3 regions of the Micromonospora sp. D93 genome follow, and region 3 is predicted to be linked to each of the others. Evidence: riboswitches for the same ligand, from Rfam matches in the RefSeq annotation. Region 3 holds a riboswitch; each other region holds the start of a gene.
The links. Region 3 has a riboswitch for cyclic di-AMP ahead of KBX71_RS05360 (C39 family peptidase). Riboswitches for the same ligand answer to the same signal wherever they lie in the genome.

Region 1 (7,635 bases), on a different contig from region 3:
CGGCAGCGGGTGATCGTTCACGACGACTCGCCCGTCGCGCTCCAGGGCGCTCATCGCGGCGCTGGTGCCGCTCGCCTCCTCCATCGGCGCGGCGACCACCACGTCCAGGCCCCGCTGCCTGGCCGCCCAGGCCAGTGCCTGGATGCCCGGCGCCGCGATCCCGTCGTCGTTGGTGATCAGCACTCGCAGGGTCATCGCTCGACCACCCGGCCGGCCAACTCGTCCGGGGTGGTCCGTTCCTGTTGCCGGTCGTCCGCGGGTACCAGCCGGACCCGGTCCACCAGGCCGGTGATCGAATCCAGTCGACCGGTGCCCAGGCCGTGCCGGGTCACGTTCAGCGCGCCAGCGGCGGCGCCGGTGCGGATGGCGGTCCGGATGTCCCCGCCGCCGGCCACGACGGCCGCCACTCCGGCGGTCATCGAGTCTCCTGCGCCGCGCGGGTCGGCGGCCTCCAGCCGGGGCATCTCGACCTGGAACAGCTCCCCGTCGATGAGCGCCAACGCCGGCTGGTCGGCCCGGCTCACCACCACCGTCTCGGCGCCGCCCGCGTGCAGCTCGTACATGGCCCGGGTCAGCTCCCCGGTGTCGTCGCTGCGGGCGCGGCCGTCGCGGATCAACTCCTCGTGACTCACCTTGAGGAAGAACACCCCGCTCTCCAGCACCGAACCGAGGTGATCGCCGGAGAGGTCGACCACCACCCGGCCGCCGTTCGCGCCGAGATCAGCGGCGAAGCGTCGGTACAGGTCGGCGGGCACGAGCCAGGGTTCGTTCGGCCCACTGAGGATGCTCACCGAGGCCCGCAGGCCCTCGCCGAGGGCGAGGTTGTACAGCTCGTCGATCTCGTGCCGGCTCAACGGCTGTCCGGGCACGTCGGCGATCTCCTGCCGGGATCCATCCCGGCGATCGTGCACGTACCCGCCACTGCCGGAGTCACGGGCCACCACCTTGAGGTCCACGCCCTCGCTGACCAGTAGCGGCTCCAGCACCTGGCCGATCTCGCCACCGAGGGCTGCGCAGAGCACCACGTCGACACCGAGGGAGATCACCATGCGGGCCTGCCAGACGCCCTGACCGCCGGGGTGCAGGTGCAGCTCAGGGTGGTCGTTGGGCTGGTCCACGGTCACCGTCAGCTGTGGAGTGGGCGCGAAGACCATCACGTGCCCGCTCATCGGTCGTAGCCCTTCACGCATCCACCCTCCGTCACAGCTGGTGATTTCCCATTAGCCGACCGTAGTGCGAACGGTGTGCGAACGCCGGGACAACAGTGCGTGTCCGTCCGGGCGTTGCCAGCCAGACATCGGTACGGGACGATCGGGCGACCAAACGACGGCGGGAGACGGTGTGCTCAGCAGCGATACCTTCAGTTACACCGTTCAGGCCCGATGCTCACCCGCCGAGGCGGCGGCACTGCTCAGCGACCTGACCCGGCAGGGTGAGCTGCATCCGCTGATCGTCCGGGTCCGCCGGGTGCCGCCCCGACCCGGCGCGCAGGCCAGCTACACGATCAACGACCGGTTGGCGGCCGGCCCGCTGCGCTTCCGGACCACCTACCGCGCGGACGTGCTGATCAGCGAGGCCGACGAGATCGTCATGGTGGCCCGCCAGTGGCCGGCCACCACGGTGCGAAACCACACCCGACTGCGCGCCGAGCCGGACGGCCTGGTCCGCATCGACGTCGAGATCACCCTGACCGCCCCGACGCCGCTGTTCCGCTACGCGTTTCGCCAGGCCCAGGCCGCTCACCTAGCCCTGGCCACCCGCCTGGGCGCGGCCCTCGACCGCACCGGCACCCCCCCACCCCCGGCCTGACCCGCCCCGCCCGTCCGGCGCGCTCCACCGCCGGCCTACCCCCGCCCGCGCTCCACTGCCGGCCCGCCGCGCCGGCCGTTGCCCCGCTTCATGATCGTGCTCGATCGTGGATGTAGTGGCCTCGCGGCGCCCGGAGGCCACCACATCCTGGTCAACACAATTGCGTTAGCGAGCGGTTGCTGGGTGCAAGGGCGCGGTGAGCCCAGGTCCGCCAGTCCAGAAACGCCCCGCCCGCGCCGATCTTGCAGTTTCGGTCGCCGATATGCGCCGAATGACCTCTTGTGTCGCGACAGTAAACGCAAGATCGCGGAAGAGGGGCACCCCACCCTCGTCGATCATGGAGTTACGGTGCCGGGTTTGGCTCGATCCGGGCACTTTGCCACCCACCACAAGTCCATGATCGACGGAACAGCGCGGGGTTGACGAACAGCCACTCCGCCTAACGCAACGGTGTTCACATCCTGGTTGCAGCGCGATCATGGAAGCGTCGCGTGTGATCACGGCGCGGTCGACGGCCGATGTGATCAGGTGGTGCGGCCACGGCCCGCGAGGGTGGTTCCGGCGGCGGGACGGCGCCGGCCCCACGGCTTGTACGTGGACAGCACGGTCGCGATGATCATCAGGCTGGTCGACACCGCCGGCGCGATGACCAGGTCGGCGCGATCCCGTGTGGGCAGGGCGGCGCCGACCGCTCCGGCGTGGCGCAGGTTCGGGAGCAGCAGAAACAGCACCAGCCCGACCATCACAGTGGTGAGCACGAGCTTGACCAGCACCCAGCGGTGGCGCAGCAGCCCCCACGGGGTGAGCAGCGAGCTGGCGACTCCGATCAGCCAGACCAGGACGCTCAGCGGCGCGAACAGCACAGTGCCGACCAGGGCCGTGACCGGATAGACCACCCCCGGGTCGGCACCCCGCTGCACGGCGATGCCGAGGGTGAGCAGCACCAGGTCGGTGCCCAGCCAGCCGAGTGAGGTGACGAGGTGCAGGGTGAGCAGAGCCTTGCGGGTGCGGGGTCGGATCCGAGGCATACCGCGATGCTGCCCGCCGGCCCCGGCCGGGTCGTCCGACGAGCGACGACATCAGGGGTACGTCCGGCGACGTAGCCCGGCCCGGACGCAGGTGATGCCTGTGAGTCATCACCGATGGCTCACAGGCATCACGACGCGTGGGTCAGTAGACCGACAGGTGTACGTGGTTGGTGTGGTCGGTCGACGGGGTGCCGTGCGCCCCGCTGTACGACTTCCACCCGCTGCTGGGCAGCCAGATCTGCTTGTACCAGATCACGTAGAGCACGGCGAGCCGGTCCGCGTTGCGGATGAAGTACGCGGCAAGGTTGTTGCCGTAGGTCTTGTCGCCGCCGGTGGCGGCTCCACCGAAGCCGCTCTTCTGTGCGGCGAAGTCGCAGGCCCGACCCTTCGGGTGTTCACCAGAGCCGCTGGGGCGGTGGCACGAGACGTACCGGGTGAAGCCCGCGGCCTTGGCCTGGTTGAGGGCGTGCAGGGTGCGCGGGGTGATGCAGCCGTTGGCCGGCGTGGGGTCGTTGACGCTGCACGACTCGGAGGGCCAGGAGCCGTCCGAGTTGCGCGGTGCGGCCTTCGCGTTGGCGCTGGAGGTGCCCCGGTTGGAGCCGGTGTCGGCGGTGGTCTGCGGCTTGGGCGCGGTGGCCACGGTCAGGGCCCGTTCGGCCTGATCCTTGCGCTTGGCCATCACCGCGACCTGCTTGCGTTGTTCGGTGATCTCGCCGTCCAGGGCGCCCCGGGTGCGGTTGGCCTGGTCCTTGCTCTTCAGCAGGTCGCCCAGCACCCTGTCCTCGTTGGCGGCCACCGCGTCCAGCGCGGCCGCCCGGTCCATGAAGCCTTCGGGAGTGTTGCTGTTGAGCAGCGCCGACATCGCGCCGAGCCGGCCGGTGCGGTACGCCACTCCGGCGATCTCGCCGACCTTGCTGCTGCGCTGGTCGATCTCGACCTCGATGGTCTTCAGCTGGGTGGCGAGCTGCTGCTGCCGTTGTACGGAGGTGTCCAGGGCGCGCTTCGCGTCCAGGTAGCCCTTGCTGGCTGCCTCGAGTTGGGCGCGCAACGCCGGGGTGCCGCCCTCCTCGTCGGAGTCGGGTGCGGCGGCCCGCGATCCGGTTGGGGGAGCGGCCGAGGCGGTGCCGGCCGGAAGCGCGACGCCGAGGGCGAACATCGCGACGATCAGGGCCGCCAGTCGGGCGGCGGGTGGTCGTGCTGGTGCCACTGAGCATGTCCTTCCGTCAGCCGCCGACCGGGTTAGCTGACGGGTTCGGGACGGAAGATCCCTACCGCTGACGCGGATGCACCCCAGAAACATGGTTCCCCGGTTCGCCCAGCTGGGCGATTAGGCGGCGACCACCACCGGCGCCGGGAGGGCGCCGCCTGGTGGAGGCCGGGACCGAGCCTACCGGTGCCGATGGGGCCGCTGCAGCCAATGTGACGGACGGTGCGTGCGTCACCACGGAAAATTACGGCGAAAGCCGAGCAATGTTCCGAAAAGCCCCGTCACCATTCGATGGAGCCACACGCTCCGGAGGCGGCGCCGGGCTCGATCTGCAGTGTCGCGTGCTCGATGCGGAAGTCGTCGTGCAGGGCCGTACGCGCCGCGGTGAGCACCGCGCCGACCTCCGCGCCAGGTGCCATGGTCAGGTGTGCGGAGGCCACATCCATGCCCGAGGTGAGCGTCCAGACGTGCAGGTCGTGCACCTCGACGACACCGGGGACCGCGGCCAGCCGGTCGTGCACGGCGGTCACCTGGAGGTGCTCAGGGGCGGCCTGCACCAGGATGCGGACGGCGGCGCGGGCCAGCCGCCAGGTGCGCGGCAGGATGAACACGCCGATGGCGACCGCGACCAGGGGGTCGGCCCACCACCAGTCGGTGACGGTGATGAGCAGTGCCGCGCCGATGACGCCGAGCGAGCCGAGCAGGTCGCCGAGGACCTCCAGGTAGGCGCCCTGGAGGTTGATGCTCTCCCGGGCCCCGGCGCGCAGCAGGGCGAAGGCGGCGATGTTCGCGAGCAGGCCGAGCACTGCCACGGCGAGCATCGGGCCGGCGATGACCTGGTGCGGATCGCCGAAACGGCGGATCGCCTCGATCACCACGTAGATCGCGACGCCGGAGAGCAGGACGGCGTTGGCCAGCGCGGCGAGCACCTCGAGTCGGTAGAGCCCGAAGGTGCGTTGCGGGTCGCCGGTGGCCCGCCGGGTCGCCGTGATCGCGGCGAGCGCCATCCCGATGCCGAGCACGTCGGTGAACATGTGCCCGGCGTCGGAGAGCAGGGCGAGCGAGCCGGTGTGCAGGGCGACCACCGCCTCGACCACCATCAGGGTGGCGAGCAGCCCGAATGCGGCCCAGAGTCGACCCCGGTGCTGGTGTGCGGCATTGGCGACGGACCCATGGTGGTGGTCATGACCTGCGCCCACGAGAACCACCTTCCGTCGCTGGCCGGGACCCGGTCAAATGTATGCTCACATCGCTATGTGTGCAAGTATATGTGCAGCGCCTCTCACCGACGGCGGTCCGCGCAGGTCAGCCGGTCGAGTCGATGGTGGTGAGCCGCTGGGTGGCCCGGGAGAGCGCCACGTACAGGGTGCGTACTCCGGCGCCCGGATCCGCCCGGATCTCGCTCGGGGCGACCAGCACCACCCCGTCGTACTCCATGCCCTTGGCCTCCAGGCTGGTCACCACCTGCAACCTCGGCGCGCCGAGCGCGCCGAGCCAACCGGCGACCTCGTCGCGGCGGGGGACCGGCGTGATCACCCCGACCGTGCCCTCCACCTCGGCCAGCAGGCCGGCGGCGGCCTCCACTGTCGCGGTCTCCAACCCGGTTGCGGGTACCACCAGCTCGACCGGTTCGACCCCGGTGGAGCGGACGGCTGTCGGCAGCGGCAGGTCGGGGTAGAGCCGACGGATCTCCGCCGCCGCCACCGCGAAGATCTCCGCAGAGTTGCGGTAGTTGGTGGTGAGCGTGAAGTCGTGTCGCTTACGCCGGCCCAGCGCCTGGTCCCGGGCTCGGTTCAGCTCCTCCGGATCGCCGGTCCACGCGGTCTGCGCCGGGTCGCCCACCACGGTCCAGGAGGCCAGTCGGCCGCGCCGACCGATCATCCGCCACTGCATCGGCGAGACGTCCTGCGCCTCGTCCACCACCACGTGCGCGTACTCCCGGTAGTCCTCCGGGCGCTCCCGGGCCGCCGCGCGGGCGGCCCGCTGCCGTTCGCCGAGGGTGCTCAACTCGCGGACGCCACCGGCGAGCTGGAACGGATCGCGTCGCGCGCGAGCCGGCTGCGCGGGCTTACCGAGCAGCGCGTCCAACTCGTCCAACAGCGCCACGTCGGCGATGGTCAGCCCGGCCGAGTCCAGGTTCCGGTACGCGGCGTTGAGCAGCCGGATCTCCGCCGAGGAGAGGATTCCCCCGGCGTACCGGCGCAGCCGATCCGGCTGCGCCAGCCAGCCGAGCACGTGCCGGGGGTGCAGCCGAGGCCACCACGCCTTGAGGAACTCCCGGAACTCCGACCGCTCGGCGATCTCCGCCTCGAAGGCGGGCTGCTCCGGCAGCCGACCGCTGCTCAGCTCACGGGCCTGCGCCCAGAGCGCTGCGAACACCCCGTCGAAACCGGCCCGACGCACCTCGTTGCGCCGCGCGCCGCGTTGCAGCGCGCGATCCCGGATCCGGTCCAGCGCGGCCCGGTCCAGTCGCAGCAGCGTGCCCCGGTAGAGCAGCCGTAGCTCACCCGGGCCGCCCGGCACCGCGTCGCGGGCCGCCCGCTCCAGCACCCGGCGCATCCGCAACGAGCCCTTCACCGCCGCCACCTCGGGCGGGTCGGGGCGGGTCGCTGTCATCCCCGGAAAGAGGGTGCCCAGCGAGTGCAGGGTCGCGGTGTCCTCACCGAGCGACGGCAGCACGGAGCCGATGTACTCGACGAAGACCGACGACGGGCCGACCACCAGGATGCCGCCGCCGGCGTAGCGGCTGCGGTCGGAATAGAGCAGGAACGCGGCCCGGTGCAGGGCGACAGCGGTCTTGCCGGTGCCGGGGCCGCCCGCGACGATCGTCACCCCGGAGCCGGGGGAGCGGATCGCCTCGTCCTGCTCCCGCTGGATGGTCGCCACGATGTCGCGCATACCCCGGCCGGTGGCCTTGGACAGGGTGGCCAGCAGCGCGCCGTCACCGACGACCGTCATCCCCTCCGGGGCGGCCGTCGGGTCCAGCAGGTCGTCCTCGATCCGGGTGACCCGCTCGGCGCGGGACTGGATGGTGCGGCGCCGCACCACGTCCAGCGGCTGCGCCGGGGTGGCCTGGTAGAAGGCGGCGGCGGCCGGCGCGCGCCAGTCGACGACGAGCGTGACGGCGTTCTCGTCGCGGATCCCCAGTCGCCCGACGTGCAGCACCTGACGGTCGCGCAGGTCCAGCCGGCCGAAGACCAGCCCCTCGTGCTCGGCGTCCAGGGTGTGCCGCCGCTGCGCCGCGTGGAAGACCATCGCGTCGCGCTCGACCAGCGCGCCGTGCGTGCCCACCCGCGCCATCCGGTAGCCGTCACGCTCGGCGCGGACGGCCGACTGCCGCAGCTCGGCCAGTCGGGCGTACACCCGGTCGAGGTGTCGCTGCTCGACGGCGATCTCCTGCTCCAGGCCGGTCTGGTCGGTCAACGCACGCTCCTTCAGAGGTCGCCGGCAGGCGGCGGGAACCGCGCGGGCCAACCGAGAAGAGTACGGCCCTGGGCCCGACCTGCCGCGCCCGAGGTGCGGGAACGTGCTCACGCACCCGTTTCGGCGGTGATCGCGTGCGGCGCTTCGGTGAGCACCCGGCGCAGAACC
Region 2 (7,635 bases), on a different contig from region 3:
GGGTCGCGGGCGATGGCCAGCAGGACGTGCCCGTGATTGGTGAGGAACGTCCAGTTCCGCCCGCCGTCGGTGTCGCCCGTCACCGTGCTCGCCATCGTCTGACCGCCTTTCGGGGTGTCCGCCTGCCCTCGGGAGAGTCTGGTCCGCCCTGCCCCGTCACGGTTGCCCAGGGGGCGGCCGGGGTCAACGTATGAAATCTAAATCACGCATATCTTGACGCATCTTACGGTACGTGTGACGGTGGAGCACGAGCCAGCGCCCGCCACCCGGCCGGCGGCGAGCCGGCTTGACCAGGTCAGACGCGTCGAGACGAGGTGCGGGATGAGTCATACCGGGAGCGTCGGCGGTCAGCCGGGTTCGCAGCGGATCACCGACCGGGCGTCCGCGCTCAGCGAGCCGACCCTGGCGTACGCCGAGCTGGTCGCCGGCAACCGGCGCTTCGTCAGTGGCGCCCCCCGCCACCCCAACCAGGATGCCGGGCGCCGCGCCGCCGTGGCCGACGGGCAACACCCGTTCGCGGTGGTCGTCGGCTGTTCCGACTCCCGGCTGGCCGCCGAGATCATCTTCGACCGGGGGCTGGGGGACCTGTTCGTGGTCCGCACGGCTGGACACACCGCCGGCCCCGAGGTGCTCGGCAGTGTCGAGTACGCGGTGACCGTGCTCGGCACTCCGCTGGTGGTGGTGCTCGGCCACGACTCGTGCGGTGCGGTGCAGGCCGCCCGAGAGTCCGCGGCGACAGGTACCGCACCGAGTGGGCATCTGCGCGCGGTGGTCGACGCCGTGCTGCCCAGCCTGCGCCGGGCCGAGGCCGAGGGCGTGGACGACATCGACGGCATCGTCGACATCCACATCGCACAGACCGTCGAGACGCTGCTCGGGCAGTCCCCCGTGCTGGCCGAGGAGGTGGCGCGGGGGCGGTGTGCGGTGGTGGGCGTGTCCTACCGGCTAGCGGCCGGAGCGGTGCGCCCGGTGGCCGCCGTGCCGGCTGGCTTCGCGACGCTGGACGCCCCGGCCGAATCGACCGACCCGGCTGCCCCTGCCGCCGTCTGACGCGACGAGGGCCGCTCCGCGTCACGCGCGGAACGGCCCTCGACCGGGATCGTGCGGGTCAGAGCAGCGACATGTGGACGTGGTCGGTGTGGTTCGACGGTCCGCTGTACGAACTCCAGCCGGTGGCCGGGAACCAGATCTGCCGGTTCCAGATCACGTAGTAGATGCCGAGACGGTCGGCGTTACGGATGAGGAACGCGGCGACGTTGTTGCCGTACGTCCGGGTGTCGTTGTTGTGCCACGGTGAGAAGCCGCTCTTCTGCAGCGACCAGTCGCAGGCGCGGCCCTTCGGGTGCTCCCACGGCCCGCCGGAGCGGTAGCAGCCGACGAACCGGTTGAAGCCGGCCGCCTTGACCTCCTTGTACGCGTGCAGCGTGCGCGGCGTGATGCAACCGGACGTGGTGGGGTCGTTCTCGCTGCACGACTGGGGCTTCCAGTCACCGTCGGCCGTGCGACCCGGGCCGATCTTCGCGACCTTGGAGGTGGCGTCCACCAGGCCGCCGGTGAAACCCTTGCCGCCGACGAGGGAGAGCGCCTTGTCGGCCTCGCTCTTGCGCTTCGCCATCAGGGCGGTCTGCTTCTGCTGTTCGCGGACCTCGGTGTCGAGGGCCAGCTTGGCCTGCTCGGCGCGGGCCTTCACCTCGTTGACCTCGGAGAGCTTCTTCTCGTTGACCATGTTCATCTCGTCGAGCATCCCGGCACGCTGGACGAACGAGTCGGGCGCGTCGCTCTCCAGCAGCAGCGCGACCGCTCCGATCCGGCCGGTCCGGTACGCCTGGGCGGCGATCTGCGCGACCTGCGGGGCCAACGCGTCCAGGTCGGCCTTTGCCCGGTCGACCTCCGCCGCCAACTCGCCCTGCCGCTTCTTGGACTTGTCCAGCTTGGACTTCGCGGCGGAGTAGTCGCGGTTGGCCTGCTCGATGACGTCGTTGAGCAGCTTGGGCTCGCCGTCCTCCTCGTGCCCGGACGGTGTGGGGGTCGTCGGGGCGGCGTGCGCCGGGAGCGGCCCGGCGAGCACTGTCAGTGCGGCGATCACGGCCACCACGGGAGTCAACCAGCGGCGTAGGGGTGCCGTCACAATGTTCCCTTCCGTCGACCGCCGACCGGGTTAGCTGACGGGTTCGGGGCGGAAGTGGCCCCTACCGCTGACGCGGATTCACCCCAGGTACCTGGGTCCCCGGCTCGCCGGTTGGCGATTGGGCGGTGGCACCGCAGGCGCCGCTTCGCGCCTTCATCGGTAACCGGCAGCGAGGTTACCCGAGAGTCGACCGGGTGAGCTACGCCTGGATGCCGACCAAAAGCGTCATTTCGCCATAGCGTTGAGTGACCAGTGACGTGGTTCTCAGGGTGGATGCCCGATCTGGTCACGCTGAGGAGTGTCACCATGCCGTATCCGTGCTCCTGTTCGACTCCGGCCACCTGTCGGTGGCCTGGGATGGGGGTGCGGTCCGCGGCTGGTCCGGCTCGTCGGAGCCGGCGGTTCGCGGTGAGCTGAGTGCGGCGAGTGCCTCGGTGCGGTCCGGCTGGGGTCGCCGGGCGGGAGCATCGGTGGACGGCGTCGCATCGGTGCGGCCGGCTGCGGTCACCACTGCGGCCAGCCCGGTGGTCAGCGGCACGGCGGCGATCAGACCGAGGGTGGCGACCGCGCTGCGGACGATCTCCTGCGCGAGGAACTCACTGGTGAGGATCTGCCCGATCGGCCGCGAGTCGGCAGTGAGCAGGAGCAGCAGGGGCAGCGACGCGCCCGCGTACGCCAGCACGATGGTGTTGACTGTGGAGGCAATGTGCGCGCGGCCGACCCGGGTGGCCGCACGGTACAGCTGCAACCGGGTCAGGCCGGGGTTGGCGTTCGCCAGTTCGGTGACGGTGGCCGCTTGGGTGACCGTCACGTCGTCGAGCACACCGAGCGATCCGATGATGATTCCGGCGAGCAGCAGACCGTGCAGGTCCACGTCGCCCTGGAACATCGACAGGGTGGTGGCGTCCTCGCTGCCGAAGCCGGTGAGGTGGGTCGCGGCCGTGGCGATGGTGGCGAGCACGCCGGTCAGCACCAGGCTGCCCAGGGTGCCGAGCACCGCGACCGAGGTCTGTGCGGAGACCCCGTGGGTCAGATAGAGCACCACGAACATGATCAGGGCCGCGCCGACCACCGCCACCAGCAGTGGTGACCTGCCGGCGCCGATGCCGGGCAGCACGAAGGTGAGCAGGATGGCGAAGCTGGCGGCCAGCCCGGCGAGCGCGGCCAGACCTCGCCACCTACCGAACGCGACGATCGCGGCCGCGAAGACCACCGCCAGCCACACCATCGGGGTGCCGCGTTGGTGCTCGGCGATGTTCCAGTTGCTCGTGGTGGGATCGGTCGGGTCGGCCAGTTCGACAAGGATGACCTCGTCGCCGACCTCGACCCGGGGTGCGCCGGGTCCGTCGGGCACCGGCGTCTGGACCTGCTGGCCGGCGGTCGGCCCGTCGTCCACCCGGACGTCGACGGTGCCGCACCGCCCGTCGCCGACCCTCGGCGTGCCCTCGGGAACCGACGGCACCGGCGGGCACGGCTCGCTCACCACCCGGGTGACGGTGCCGGGGTAGCGCGGCACGTCCGCACCACCATCGGTCTGCGGTGACCCGCCGCGCGGCCAGAGCAGCGCCGCGGCCAGCACGGTGGCGACGAAGAGGGGTACGACCGTCAGGACGAGGATCCGTCGCACCCGTGGTGGGGCGGACGGAGCAGGGTGAGTGTGGTCGGCGGCCAAGGCGGGACTCCCAACGATCCGGTGCGTGGTACGGGTCAGCGGGCCGGACGGTTCACCGTTTCGGTGGGAAACGCGGCGGACGGCGGGGCGGATCGCTGCCTGATCAACGCTTGATCACGGACGGTCAGTGCTCGGCTCGGTCGGCCGGGGGCGACGCCACGTGGTGGTGTCGCCGGTGCCCGACTGTGCAGCGGCATACGGAAGACCATCGTGGGAGATGCTAGCCAGCCGACCCGGGGCTTGCAGGTCGTGGCGGAGTGTCGGGCGGTCGAACAGCCCGCGCGGCGGCCCCCGGGCCGTCAGCCGCGCTTCATGAGCCGGCCGACCGCCGCCATCATCTCGGTGGCCATCTCGTCGGCCCGGCCCTCGGCGGCGCCCTCGTGCATGCAGTGTCGGGCGTGCCCGTCGAGCAGCCCGAGGGCCACCTTGTCGAGGGCGGCCTGGATGGCGGAGATCTGGGTGAGCACGTCGATGCAGTAGCGGTCGTCGTCGACCATCTTCTCGATGCCCCGGACCTGCCCCTCGACGCGGCGGAGCCGCGCGAGCAGCTGGTCCTTGCTGGCGGTGTATCCGCGGATCGGGGTGGGTGCGGTCATGTCGACCAGGATAGCGTACCCCCAGGGGGTATGGTACGGTCGTGGTCTGATGAGATACCCCCACGGGGTACCGGTACCGTAAGGAGACGATCCGATGGTCAACACCACGTACCAGGTGCAGGGCATGACCTGTGGGCACTGCGTCAGCGCGGTGAGCGCCGAGGTCGGCGCCATCACGGGCGTGCGTGAGGTCCAGGTCGACCTCGCGGCCGGCCGGGTCACCGTCAGCAGCGACCAGCCGCTGGACACCGCGGTTGTCCGGGCCGCCGTCGACGAGGCCGGCTACGACCTCGTCGACGCGTGATCGGAGGGCCGGCGTGCGTACGGTGACGAGACTGGCCGGGTTCGCCGTCGGCCTGGCGGCGGTCTTCGGCGCGACGTACGGGGTCGGCCGGGTCGTCGACCCCGCCCCGGTCGCCGAGAGCCGGCACGACGGCGCCGCCGCCCCGTCGGCGGACGAGCGCGGCGGGACGGCCGACCGGCTCCCCGGTGGGCTGCTCGTCTCCGAGCGCGGCTACACCCTCGAACCGGTCGACGCCCCGCCCGGCGAGTTCGCCTTCCGGATCGCCGGCCCGGACGGCCGGCCGGTCACCCGGTACGAGGTGGCGCACGACAAGCTGATGCACCTGATCGTCGCCCGCCGGGACCTCTCCGGCTTCCGCCACGTCCATCCCGAACTGGCCCCGGACGGCACCTGGCGGGTCGACTCCCCGCTGACCGGCCCCGGGCAGTGGCGGGCGTTCGCCGACTTCACGCCGACCGGGGGCGAGCCGCTGACCCTCGGCGCGGACGTGACAGTCCCCGGGGAGTTGACCGAACGGCAGTTGCCCGCCCCGGCGAGCAGCACCACCGTCGACGGCTACACGGTCATCCTGACCGGTGCGCCGCAGCCCGGCCGCACGTCGTCGCTGACGCTGACCGTCAGCCGGGACGGGCAGCCGGTCACCGACCTGGAGCCCTACCTGGGCGCGTACGGGCACCTGGTGGCACTGCGCCGGGGTGATCTGGCGTACCTGCACGTGCACCCGGACGGGACGCCCGGCGATGGGCGCACCCGGCCCGGTCCGGCCGTCACCTTCCTCGCCGAGGTGCCCTCGGCCGGCAGCTACCGCCTCTATCTCGACTTCCAACACGGCGGGCGGGTGCACACCGCCGAGTTCACTGTGGTCGCCGGCGCTGCCCCGACCGGCGACGTCCCCACCCCGAGCGGGCCCGCACCGACCGGCGAGGCCGACCACGGCACGCCCGGGCACGGACACAACTGACGGGACCAGACGATGACCACCACCAGCAGACCGCTGCCCGAGGCGCCGAACCGGATCGAACTGGCGATCGGCGGGATGACCTGTGCCGCGTGTGCCGCCCGGATCGAGAAGAAGCTCAACCGGATGGACGGGGTGAGCGCCACAGTCAACTACGCCACCGAGAAGGCGACAGTCCGGTACGCCGACGGCGTCACGCCGGACGACCTGATCGGGACCGTCCAGAAGACCGGTTACACGGCGGCGCTGCCGGCCCCGCCCAGCGCGGAACCCCCGGTGGACCCGTTGCGGGGCCCGCGTACCCGGCTCTGGGTCTCGGTGGCCCTGAGCGTGCCGGTGGTCCTGCTGGCAATGGTTCCGGCGTGGCAGTTCGACTACTGGCAGTGGCTGTCGCTGACCCTGGCCGCCCCGGTGGTGGTCTGGGGTGGGCTGCCGTTCCACCGGGCCGCCTGGACGAATCTGCGGCACGGCGCGGCGACCATGGACACGCTGGTCTCGCTCGGCACCCTGGCGGCGTTCGGCTGGTCGCTCTGGGCGCTCTTCCTCGGTGACGCGGGCATGCCCGGGATGACGCACCCGTTCCGCTTCGACATCACCCGCACCGACGGCGCCGGCAACATCTACCTGGAGGCGGCGGCCGGGGTCACCGTGTTCATCCTGGCCGGTCGCTACTTCGAGGCACGGTCCAAGCGCACCGCCGGTGCCGCCCTGCGTGCCCTGCTCGACCTCGGTGCCAAGGACGTGGCGGTGCTGCGCGACGGCGTGGAGACCCTGATCCCGGTGGACCGGCTGGTCGTCGGTGACCGGTTCGTGGTCCGCCCCGGGGAGAAGATCGCCACCGACGGGGTGGTGGACGAGGGCACCTCCGCGGTCGACGCCAGCATGCTCACCGGCGAGTCGGTGCCGGTCGAGGTCGCCCCGGGTGACGGCGTGGTCGGCGCCACGATCAACGCGGGTGGGCGGCTGATCGTCACCGCCACCCGGGTCGGCGCGGACACCCAGCTCGCCCGGATGGCCGACCTGGTGGAGCAGGCGCAGAGCGGCAAGGCGGCCGTGCAGCGGTTGGCGGACCGGATCTCCGGGGTCTTCGTGCCGATCGTCATCACCCTCGCCGTCGGCACGCTCGGCTGGTGGCTCGGCACCGGGGCCGGCCCGACCGCCGCGTTCACCGCCGCCGTGGCCGTGCTGATCATCGCCTGTCCGTGCGCGCTCGGCCTGGCCACACCGACCGCGCTGCTGGTCGGCACCGGTCGGGGCGCCCAGCTCGGCGTGCTGATCAAGGGCCCGGAGGTGCTGGAGTCGACCCGCCGGGTGGACACCGTGGTGCTCGACAAGACCGGCACCGTGACGACCGGCCGGATGACACTGGTGGACGTGGTGCCGGCCAGCGGTGTGGACCGGGCCGAGCTGCTGCGGCTCGCCCGGGCGGTGGAGGCCGCCTCCGAGCACCCGATCGCCCGTGCGGTCGCCGCCGCTGCCAGCGACGAGGGCGCGCTGCCCCCGGTGACCGCCTTCGGCAACCTCGAAGGGCTGGGTGTGACCGGCACTGTCGACGGGCGGGCCGTGCTGGTCGGCCGGGTCCGGCTGCTGCGCGAGCACGAGATCGACGTACCGCCGGAGGTCGAGTGGGCCGTGCGCGACGCGGAGGCCGCCGGCCGTACGGCGATCGTCGCCGGCTGGGACGGACGGGCCCGCGGCGTGCTCGCGGTCGCCGACGTGGTCCGGCCGAGCAGCCGGGCGGCGGTGGCCCGGCTGCGCGGGCTGGGGCTGTCCCCGGTCCTGCTGACCGGGGACAACACCACAGTGGCTCGCGCGGTCGCCGCCGAGGTGGGCATCGACGAGGTGATCGCCGAGGTGCTGCCGGCCGGGAAGGTCGACGTGATCAAGCGGCTCCAGGCCGAGGGGCGGTCGGTGGCGATGGTCGGTGACGGGGTCAACGACGCCCCGGCGCTGGCCCAGGCCGACCTGGGGCTGGCC
Region 3 (7,635 bases):
GAACCTACTGCTGTTGCAGGCGTGGGACCCCCGGCCGGGCTGGTTCTACAGCATCAACACCGTCAGCTGGTCGCTGTCCTGCGAGTTCTTCTTCTACCTCTGTCTGCCGCTGGCGCTGCCGCTGCTGCGCCGGGCCCGGCCGAAGGTGCTCTGGGCGCTGATCGTCGCGCTGCCGCTGCTGATCCTCGCGCTCTGGCCGGCGCAGGAGTTGGTGCCGGAGGTGAGCCGGTGGTGGTTCACCCAGATCTTCCCGCCGGCGCGGTCGCTGGAGTTCTGGTTGGGCGCGGTGGCGGCCGAGTTGATGCGCCGAGGGCTCTGGCGCGGTCCCAATCTGACAGTGGCCAGCGGAATCTTCCTGGTCACCTGGGTGACGGCCGCGCAGTGGATCCGCGCCGAGCTGTGGACCACGCTGCTCGCGGTCGTGTACCTGTTGGTGATCACCGCTGCCGCGGACGCGGACGTGCGGGGTCGGCGCTCGCCGTGGCGGTCCCGGCCGCTGGTCTGGCTCGGTGAGGTCTCGTTCGCCTTCTACCTGGTGCACGTGCTGGTGATGACGAGCGTGCTGCGCTGGAGCGAGACCTGGGGGATCGGCTTCGCGGGCTGGCGTGGCCCGGCCGTGGTGCTCGGCTTCCTGGTGGCGAACCTGGTCCTCGCCGGGCTGCTGCACCGCTTCGTCGAGACCCCGATGATGCGCCGGCTAGCGCCGCGCCGTCCGGCCCGTCCGGCACCCGTCCCCCGACCACGCACGGCCGGCCACGACGACGCACAGGCCCCCGCGAGCAGCGCCCGCGACGAGGCCGACGGGGCCGCCGACGAGGTCGGTCCGGCCGGGGGTCGATCAACGTACGTCGACAGGCGCTGACAGCGTCCACCCTGGTCAACGGGGTCGGCGCGGCGTGATCCGACACGCCCGTGGTCGGTGCGTCCGGGTCGGCGCGACGGTAGCGTGGGGACGTGCTTCCGGTCGCGTTCACCTGTCCGTTGTGGTGGGTGGCGCGCTGGGCGACGCGGGTGCTGACCAGCCTCGCCGTCGTCGCGGCCCTGACGCTCGGCGCGGGCCCGGCCACGGCCGCCGCGCCAACGTCCAGCCCGGTGCCGGCCCCGAGCGCGATGCCAGCCGGCGGGCCGCTGGCGGCCTCCTTCCGGCACGTGGGGGCGCACAGTGCGGCGATACCGCCGGAGGCCGCCGAGGACTCGGTGCCTGCATGGTCGGTCGACACGTCGGCGGTGCTCCCCGCTGACCGGGGCACCGCCGCGGCGGGGTTGCTGCCGATCCGCGCGGCCGAGTCCGACCGGCTGCCCCTCGTCGACGCTGCGAGCGGCCGGGCCTCCCGGGCCCCACCCCGGCGCTGAGCCACCGGGACGACCGTCCCGTCACCGCGCCCTGTCGACCCACCCGCTTCCTACCCCGCCGACCCGTGGTCCTCCGTGGCCCGCTGGCCGGCGCGGCTCCCATCGCACTGCTCTCTCCCCGAGGTGCCGACCATGGAGACCGTCGTCTTCTACCAGTTCGTGACCGAGGTGCCGCAGGCCGCCGCCATCTGGTCGACCCTGTTCCTGTTGACCCTGGGCCTCCTCACCGTGCTGGCCGCCCGCCCCGAACGGGACCAGCCCACCGACGACCCGCCCCCGGCCGTACCCACAGCGCGGGAGTTGGCCGCCGCCGAGGCCGTCGACAGGCGTCGCTACGCCGAGGAGGTGGCCGTCGCCGCGGCCGGCGCGGCCACCACCGCCCGGCGGCGACGCGCCGCCTGGCTGACCGCTCAGGAGCAGATGGAACGGGCCTGGATCGGGTACGACGAGGCGGACATCGCCGCGCGTCGCTTCGCGGGCGCCGGCGCACTGCCCACTCCGCAGACTCCGCACACCCCCTCCGAGTACGCGGCCCGGGAGCGCTATCTGCACCGCGCGGCGATGGCGGCGTACTGGCGGGGCGATCTGACCATGGCTCAGCTCGGCGACGTGTTCGGGCACCGGCACGGCTGGGATCCCCGACGACACCCGGTCGAGCAGGAGGCGCTGATCAGCCGGGTGATCCGGGATGCGCGGCTGGTCGACTACCAGGTGGCCACCGGCCGCGAGCGGGCCGCCTGGCGCGACGCCGAGTTGGCCGCCGAGTCGGCTCGCACCCTCGCCGAGGAGGCGTACGCGGCGGAGGCCCGGCTGCGTCCGACCCCGGCGCCCACGCGCCAGACGGTGGCCAGGGCGTTGCGTCCCGCCGTCGTGGCACGGTGGCGGCCGGCCCGGGTGGGTTGAGCCCGATCCGTGATGTGAGGCCGGTCACCGGATTGCTGAACCGGACGTCCGGCGCGATCGGCGTCATTGTTCCCGCGATTGTGGTCGCGTTCTTTGCGGCCTGTCCGGTTGTCGCCCGGAGGCGTCACCGTAACCGGTTGTCCCATCGAGTCACATCATCTGCAATACGCGCAGAAATTGGCGCGTCAATTGGGGTTTACGCAGGTGAACCTGGCTTGGCAGGGCGCGAAGTGGCCAGTAGTGTCGTCCCGTCCGGTGCGGTAACCGATCGCAAGACGCGACGCCGCATCGACCCGCTCAATCGTGATCTACGAACCGGGGACCCATCAGTAAGTCCGGGGTGAATCCGCGAGCCACGGCCCGCGGTAGGGCGATCTTCCCGCCCGAATCCGTCAGCTAACCCGGTAGGCGGTGTCGGAAGGAGTCAACTCCTCGTGCAGCACCTTTCCACCCCTCGGTTGTTCCCTCGCCTCCACGGCGCGGCGGTGCGCCCGCTCATTCGTCCAGTGACGGTGAGCTGACCCCCGGGTCATCGCCTTTCCCGCCCGGCCACTCCGGGCGTTCCCCTGAGCGGTTCACCATCCGCGGGCCACGGTCCGCGCGCTGGCGCCTGCCCGGATACCGGTCCGGCCCCGGTGTGCCGCTCTCCCCCCGATCCGTGGAGGACCCGTGAAGCACACCCTGCAGCGTCAGCTCCGCCGCCTCGCCACCGAGCGTCCGTACCAGATCGTCGCCGCCTCCGCCGCGGCCCTCGCGATCGCCACCACCACCGGCGCCCTGCTCACCACGGCCGACGACGCCCCGGCCGGCCAGCGCACCGCGACCACGGTCGCCGAGATGCGCAGCGACGTCGCCGCCTCCCGCGGTGACGTTCGGGACGCGTCCCCCTCGGCCAGCGCCGCGCCGAGCACGGCCGCCCCGGCCACCAGCGCCGCGTCACCCGCCGCCAAGGCCAGCAGCAACCCGGACCTGACCCGGAAGCCGGAGCGGCCGAAGCCGCCCGCGACCAAGGTGCTCGACTACGACTACGAGGCGCAGAACACCTACTACAACTGCGGCCCGGCGGCCACCCGGAACGCGCTCAGCGCCGCCGGCATCGACCGCACCCAGGAGGAGCTCGGCGCCGAGCTGGGCACCACCGAGATGGGCACCAACTCGGCCGAGGACACCACCCGGGCGCTCAACGCCGAGGTGAAGGGCTCCCCGTACCGGACCAGGATGTTCCCCGGCGCGCCCAGCCCGGCACAGATGGACCGGCTCCAGGCCGACGTCGTGAAGGCCATCACCGACGGCCGGGGCGTGGTGGCGAACGTCGTCGGCGACGCCACCGACACCGACGGCGGCTGGCACTCGTACGGCGGTGGGCACTACATCGCCGTCGTGGGTTACAAGGACAACGGTCGCACCGTGCGGATCGCCGACTCGGCGAACCCGGCCGACCCGTCGTACTGGGTCACCACGATCGACCTGGCCAACTGGATCACCAGCCGGGGCTACTCCGCCTGACCCGGGCACACCGACCGCCGCGGGCGTCGTCTCCCACAAGGAGCCGGCGCCCGCGGCATCTTCGCGCGGTGGCAGCCGGGCGTGCGCCGTCGTCGACGACTCTCGTGGCGGGCCGTGAACCGTGGGAGACTGCGGCCGTGGTGGAGAAAACGGGTGGTCACGCCGGCCGCAGGCCGGTCCTGCTGCTACTGCACGGCATGGGCGCGACCGGCGACGTGTGGTTGCCCTGGGCGCCGTACCTCGAGCAGCACTGGCCCGGTCGGTGGCTGGCACCGGACCTCGCCGGCCACGGCTGGGCGCCGCCGCTGCCGTCGTACTCCTTTGTGGGCTTCGCCCAGCAGGTCGCGCAGGCCCTCGCCCCCGACGACCGGCTGGTCGTGCTCGGGCACTCGCTGGGTGGGGTGGTCGGCCTGGCGCTGGCCGCCCGTGACGCCGGAACGCCTGTGGACGCGGTGGTCGGGCTGGGCATCAAGGCGCTGTGGTCACCCGCGGAGCTGACCCGCGCCGCCGAGGTCGCCGCCCGCCCGGTGAGCTGGTTCGCCAGCCGCACCGAGGCGGCTCGCCGCTACCTGCGCGTCTCCGGACTGGCCGGCCTGCTGTCACCGGACCACCCGGTGGTGGACGCCGGTCTGCGGCAGGTCGACGGCCGCTGGCGTCTCGCCATGGACCCGACCGCCTTCGCCGTCGGCGAACCCGATGTGGCCGCGCTGCTCGCGGCGACCGACGTGCCGGTGGTCCTGGCGCGCGGGGAGAACGACCCGATGGTCACCGACGAACAACTCAAGGAGTACGGCGTACCTGTCGCCACGCTGCCGGGTCTGGGCCACAACGCGCACGTGGAGGACCCGGCGGCGGTGCTGGCGCTGCTCGACAGGTACCGCTGAGCGGCTAGGCCGACGCCGACGCGGTAAGTGTCTCCGCGGGCGCCAGCTCCCGGCGGGCGGCGGTCAGGAACATCTCCGCGTACGACTCGGCCGGGAAGTCACCCAGGTAGCGGCGGCGGGTGGCCCAGCGGGCCTCGGCCAGCGGGTCGGTGTCCAACAGTGCGGTCAGCACCTCGTCCACGTTGGACATGTCCCGGCGCAGCACGTAACCCGACCCGGCCAGCGGGAACCGCTCCACGAACCGGTCGCCCTCGTCGCCCATGTCGGTGACCGCGTACGGCTTGCCGGAGTAGAGGAAGTCCGAGATCACGCCGGACACGTCGGAGACCAGCGCGTCGGCGGAATTGACGCACTCGGTCAGGCTCAGCTCCCGGGCCGCCGCGCCGACCACGTGCTGGCGGCCGGTGCGGGCCCGGTCGGCGACGAGCAGCTCGGTCAGGCGGCCCAGCTGGCGGGCCGACGCCGGGTTCTGCCCGGTGTACGGGTGGGCCCGCAGGATCACCGTCGCGCCGCGCTCCAGCAGCCGGTGCAGCAGCTCCTCGGCCACCGGTAGCGAGCAGTAGTCGGCGTCGGCGTGGTGCCCGGTCCAGGTCGGTGTGTACAGCACCGTCGGGTGCGCCAGCCCAGGAGCGGGCTCCGGGCGTACCTCGATCGACTCGACCTGTGGGCGACCCACCACCACGAACTTGTCCGCCGGGATCTGCACCCCGGCGCGGCCGTACCTGTCGATCGCCGCCTGCCCGGCCACGAAGATCCGGTCGAAGATCCCCGACACCGGGTTGGCGCTCGGTGCCTTGTCGCTGTCGCCGTGGTGCAGCTGGATGTGGGTGAGCTGGGTGAAGCGGACGCAGTGGCTGTTCTTCGCACCGTGGTTGACGTAGAACGCCACTCGCAGGCTCGGCACCAACGCCTCGTCCAGCGCACCCAGGGTGGGGCAGTAGACCACCGGCGCGTCGGTGGCCGCAGCGATCGGGGCCAGGAACTCCGGCTCGCGCAGCACGACCAGGAACGGCCGGCCGATCCGTTCCAGGTACGGCAGCCACATGGTGACCTGGTATTCGGACCCGGGAGGCGCGGAGAAGTAGAGCAGGAACTCCGGCTGGTACCGGCGCAGCGCGGCGGCCACCGACCCGCCGCCGGCCCTCGGCCGGAACCGCCGCCGGGCCAGGTCCAGTGCGACCGCGCCGGCGCCCGCGCCGACCAGCAGGCTGGCGGCGAGCGCCACGCCGGCCGGCAGGGCGAGCGCGGCGGCGAGCGCCAGGGCGGCGAGCAGCCCGAGCAGGGCCGTGCCGAGCCGGTCGGCGATCAGCGGCGTCCACGCGCGGACCGGCAGGTTGACCGTCCGGATCTCCAGGCTGCCGGCGGTACGCAGCGGCCCCACCAGAAGCACCAGCCCCAGCAGGACCAGCCCGGTGGCGACCAGCGCGAGGTTGAGCCCGTCATCCAGTCGTCGGGAGTAACCGGCCAGGATCGCGGCGGCGATCAACGTGGTCTCCGCCACGAGGTCGGCGCTGGGCCGGATCCGTTGCTCGGCGGCCGAGGCGGCCAGCGCGGCGACGGCCAGTGCCAGCCCCCAACCTGTGGCGCCGGTGAGCGCCAGCACGACAAAGGCCAGCACGGCCAACCCGGTGGTCAGGCACCGGGCGGCCAGCTTTCGGACCAGATCGCCGCGCATGTCGCTCCGTTCGTGGTTCCGCCGGCCGTCGGCGTCAGTTCGTGGACGTCGCGCCGGCCGGTGCCTCGACCCGACCCGACCCGGCCTGGGTCGGCACGCTCGGCGTGGGCCCGTCACCGGGCGCCCGGCGTACGTCGATCACCTGACCGGTCAGGTCGGAGATCAGCACGTCCAGCGACGACTGGGCGACGGCCTCCGCGGCGAGCAGGGTGTGCTCCGGCTCCTCGCCGAAGGCCCGCGTCCGCATCGGGGTGGCGGTGCGCTCCGGGTTGATGCAGTTGACGCGGACGCCGACGTCGGCCCACTCGTCGGCGAGCGCCTGGGTGAGGTTGACCAGGGCGGCCTTGGTGGCCGAGTAGAGCGCGTAGCGGGCCCGGCCCCGGGTGTAGGAGCTGGAGGTGTAGAGCAGCAGCTGACCCTTGGTCTGCTGGAGGTAGGGGAGGGACTGGCGGGCGATGGTCACCGGGCCGACGAAGTTGACCTGGAGCAGTCGGTCCATCGTCTCCTCGTCCATCTCGGCGAGGGCGCCCTTCTCCAGGATGCCGGCGGTGACCACCACGTGGTCGATCCGGCCGGTGGCCTCGAAGGCGGTGGTCAGCGCGGCCTCGACGTCCTCGGCCCGCTCCACGTGGGTGCCGGTGCTGGAACGGCTGAACGGGAAGACCTGGGCGCCGTAGCGTCGGGCCAGCTCGGTCAACTCGTGGCCGATGCCGTAGCTGCCGCCGAACACCACGATGGTGCGGCCGGTCAGCTCCTCGCTGTAGCTGCGGTGGTCGGTCAGCCGGGGCGCCTGCGCCGCGGCGAGCTGGAAGAGCTTGTCCGCCAGGTGCACGTCGACCGGGTGGGTGACCTTGATGTTCTCGTCCGAACCGTCGATCACCTTGATCGGGGTGCCGGGGAGGTAACGCAGCACCACGCCGCAGTCGTCGGTGGCGGCGAAGTCCGTGTCGTCCTCGGCGATCCGGTACGCGGCACGGATCGTGGGGGAGCGGAACGCCTGCGGGGTCTGGCCCCGGCGCAGCCGGGAGCGCACCGGGATGTCGGTGATGCAGTCGTTGTCGTCGACCTGGATGATCGTGTCCGCGGAGGGGATGGCCACGTCAACGGCGTCGTAGCTCCAGAGCGCGTTGACGCACTCACGCACGATCCGGCCGCTGAGCAGCGGGCGCACCGCGTCGTGGAAGAGGATGTTGCAGTCTTCCGGGCCGACCGCGTCCAGAGCGATCCGGGTGGTGGCGTTGCGGGTGTCACCGCCCTCGATCACCTTGGTGACCTTGCGCAGGCCGGCCTTCTCGACGATCTGCCGGGCGTCCT

Region 1: linked by a shared signal. The riboswitch ahead of KBX71_RS29735 (coiled-coil domain-containing protein) and the one ahead of KBX71_RS05360 (C39 family peptidase) in region 3 are both predicted to bind cyclic di-AMP.
Region 2: linked by a shared signal. The riboswitch ahead of KBX71_RS24380 (hypothetical protein) and the one ahead of KBX71_RS05360 (C39 family peptidase) in region 3 are both predicted to bind cyclic di-AMP.

What each region holds. Positions count from the first base shown of each region.
Region 1 covers NZ_JAGPXW010000037.1:48,735-56,369, reverse strand. Annotated here, with positions in the region: gene surE (5'/3'-nucleotidase SurE) at 1-195, opposite strand, end outside; gene KBX71_RS29750 (PfkB family carbohydrate kinase) at 192-1,169, opposite strand; gene KBX71_RS29745 (SRPBCC family protein) at 1,342-1,809, shown strand; gene KBX71_RS29740 (hypothetical protein) at 2,334-2,837, opposite strand; gene KBX71_RS29735 (coiled-coil domain-containing protein) at 2,980-4,044, opposite strand; cyclic di-AMP (ydaO/yuaA leader) riboswitch at 4,050-4,181, opposite strand; gene KBX71_RS29730 (cation diffusion facilitator family transporter) at 4,326-5,243, opposite strand; gene KBX71_RS29725 (AAA family ATPase) at 5,350-7,467, opposite strand; gene KBX71_RS29720 (alpha/beta fold hydrolase) at 7,575-7,635, opposite strand, start outside.
Region 2 covers NZ_JAGPXW010000025.1:35,329-42,963, forward strand. Annotated here, with positions in the region: gene KBX71_RS24370 (MarR family winged helix-turn-helix transcriptional regulator) at 1-95, opposite strand, end outside; gene KBX71_RS24375 (carbonic anhydrase) at 322-1,050, shown strand; gene KBX71_RS24380 (hypothetical protein) at 1,109-2,128, opposite strand; cyclic di-AMP (ydaO/yuaA leader) riboswitch at 2,133-2,263, opposite strand; gene KBX71_RS24385 (YibE/F family protein) at 2,430-3,800, opposite strand; gene KBX71_RS24390 (metal-sensitive transcriptional regulator) at 4,100-4,396, opposite strand; gene KBX71_RS24395 (heavy-metal-associated domain-containing protein) at 4,491-4,700, shown strand; gene KBX71_RS24400 (hypothetical protein) at 4,714-5,661, shown strand; gene KBX71_RS24405 (cation-translocating P-type ATPase) at 5,674-7,635, shown strand, end outside.
Region 3 covers NZ_JAGPXW010000003.1:202,685-210,319, reverse strand. Annotated here, with positions in the region: gene KBX71_RS05375 (acyltransferase) at 1-862, shown strand, start outside; gene KBX71_RS05370 (hypothetical protein) at 955-1,353, shown strand; gene KBX71_RS05365 (hypothetical protein) at 1,486-2,256, shown strand; cyclic di-AMP (ydaO/yuaA leader) riboswitch at 2,541-2,682, shown strand; gene KBX71_RS05360 (C39 family peptidase) at 2,926-3,762, shown strand; gene KBX71_RS05355 (alpha/beta fold hydrolase) at 3,900-4,646, shown strand; gene KBX71_RS05350 (CDP-glycerol glycerophosphotransferase family protein) at 4,651-6,321, opposite strand; gene KBX71_RS05345 (bifunctional cytidylyltransferase/SDR family oxidoreductase) at 6,356-7,635, opposite strand, start outside.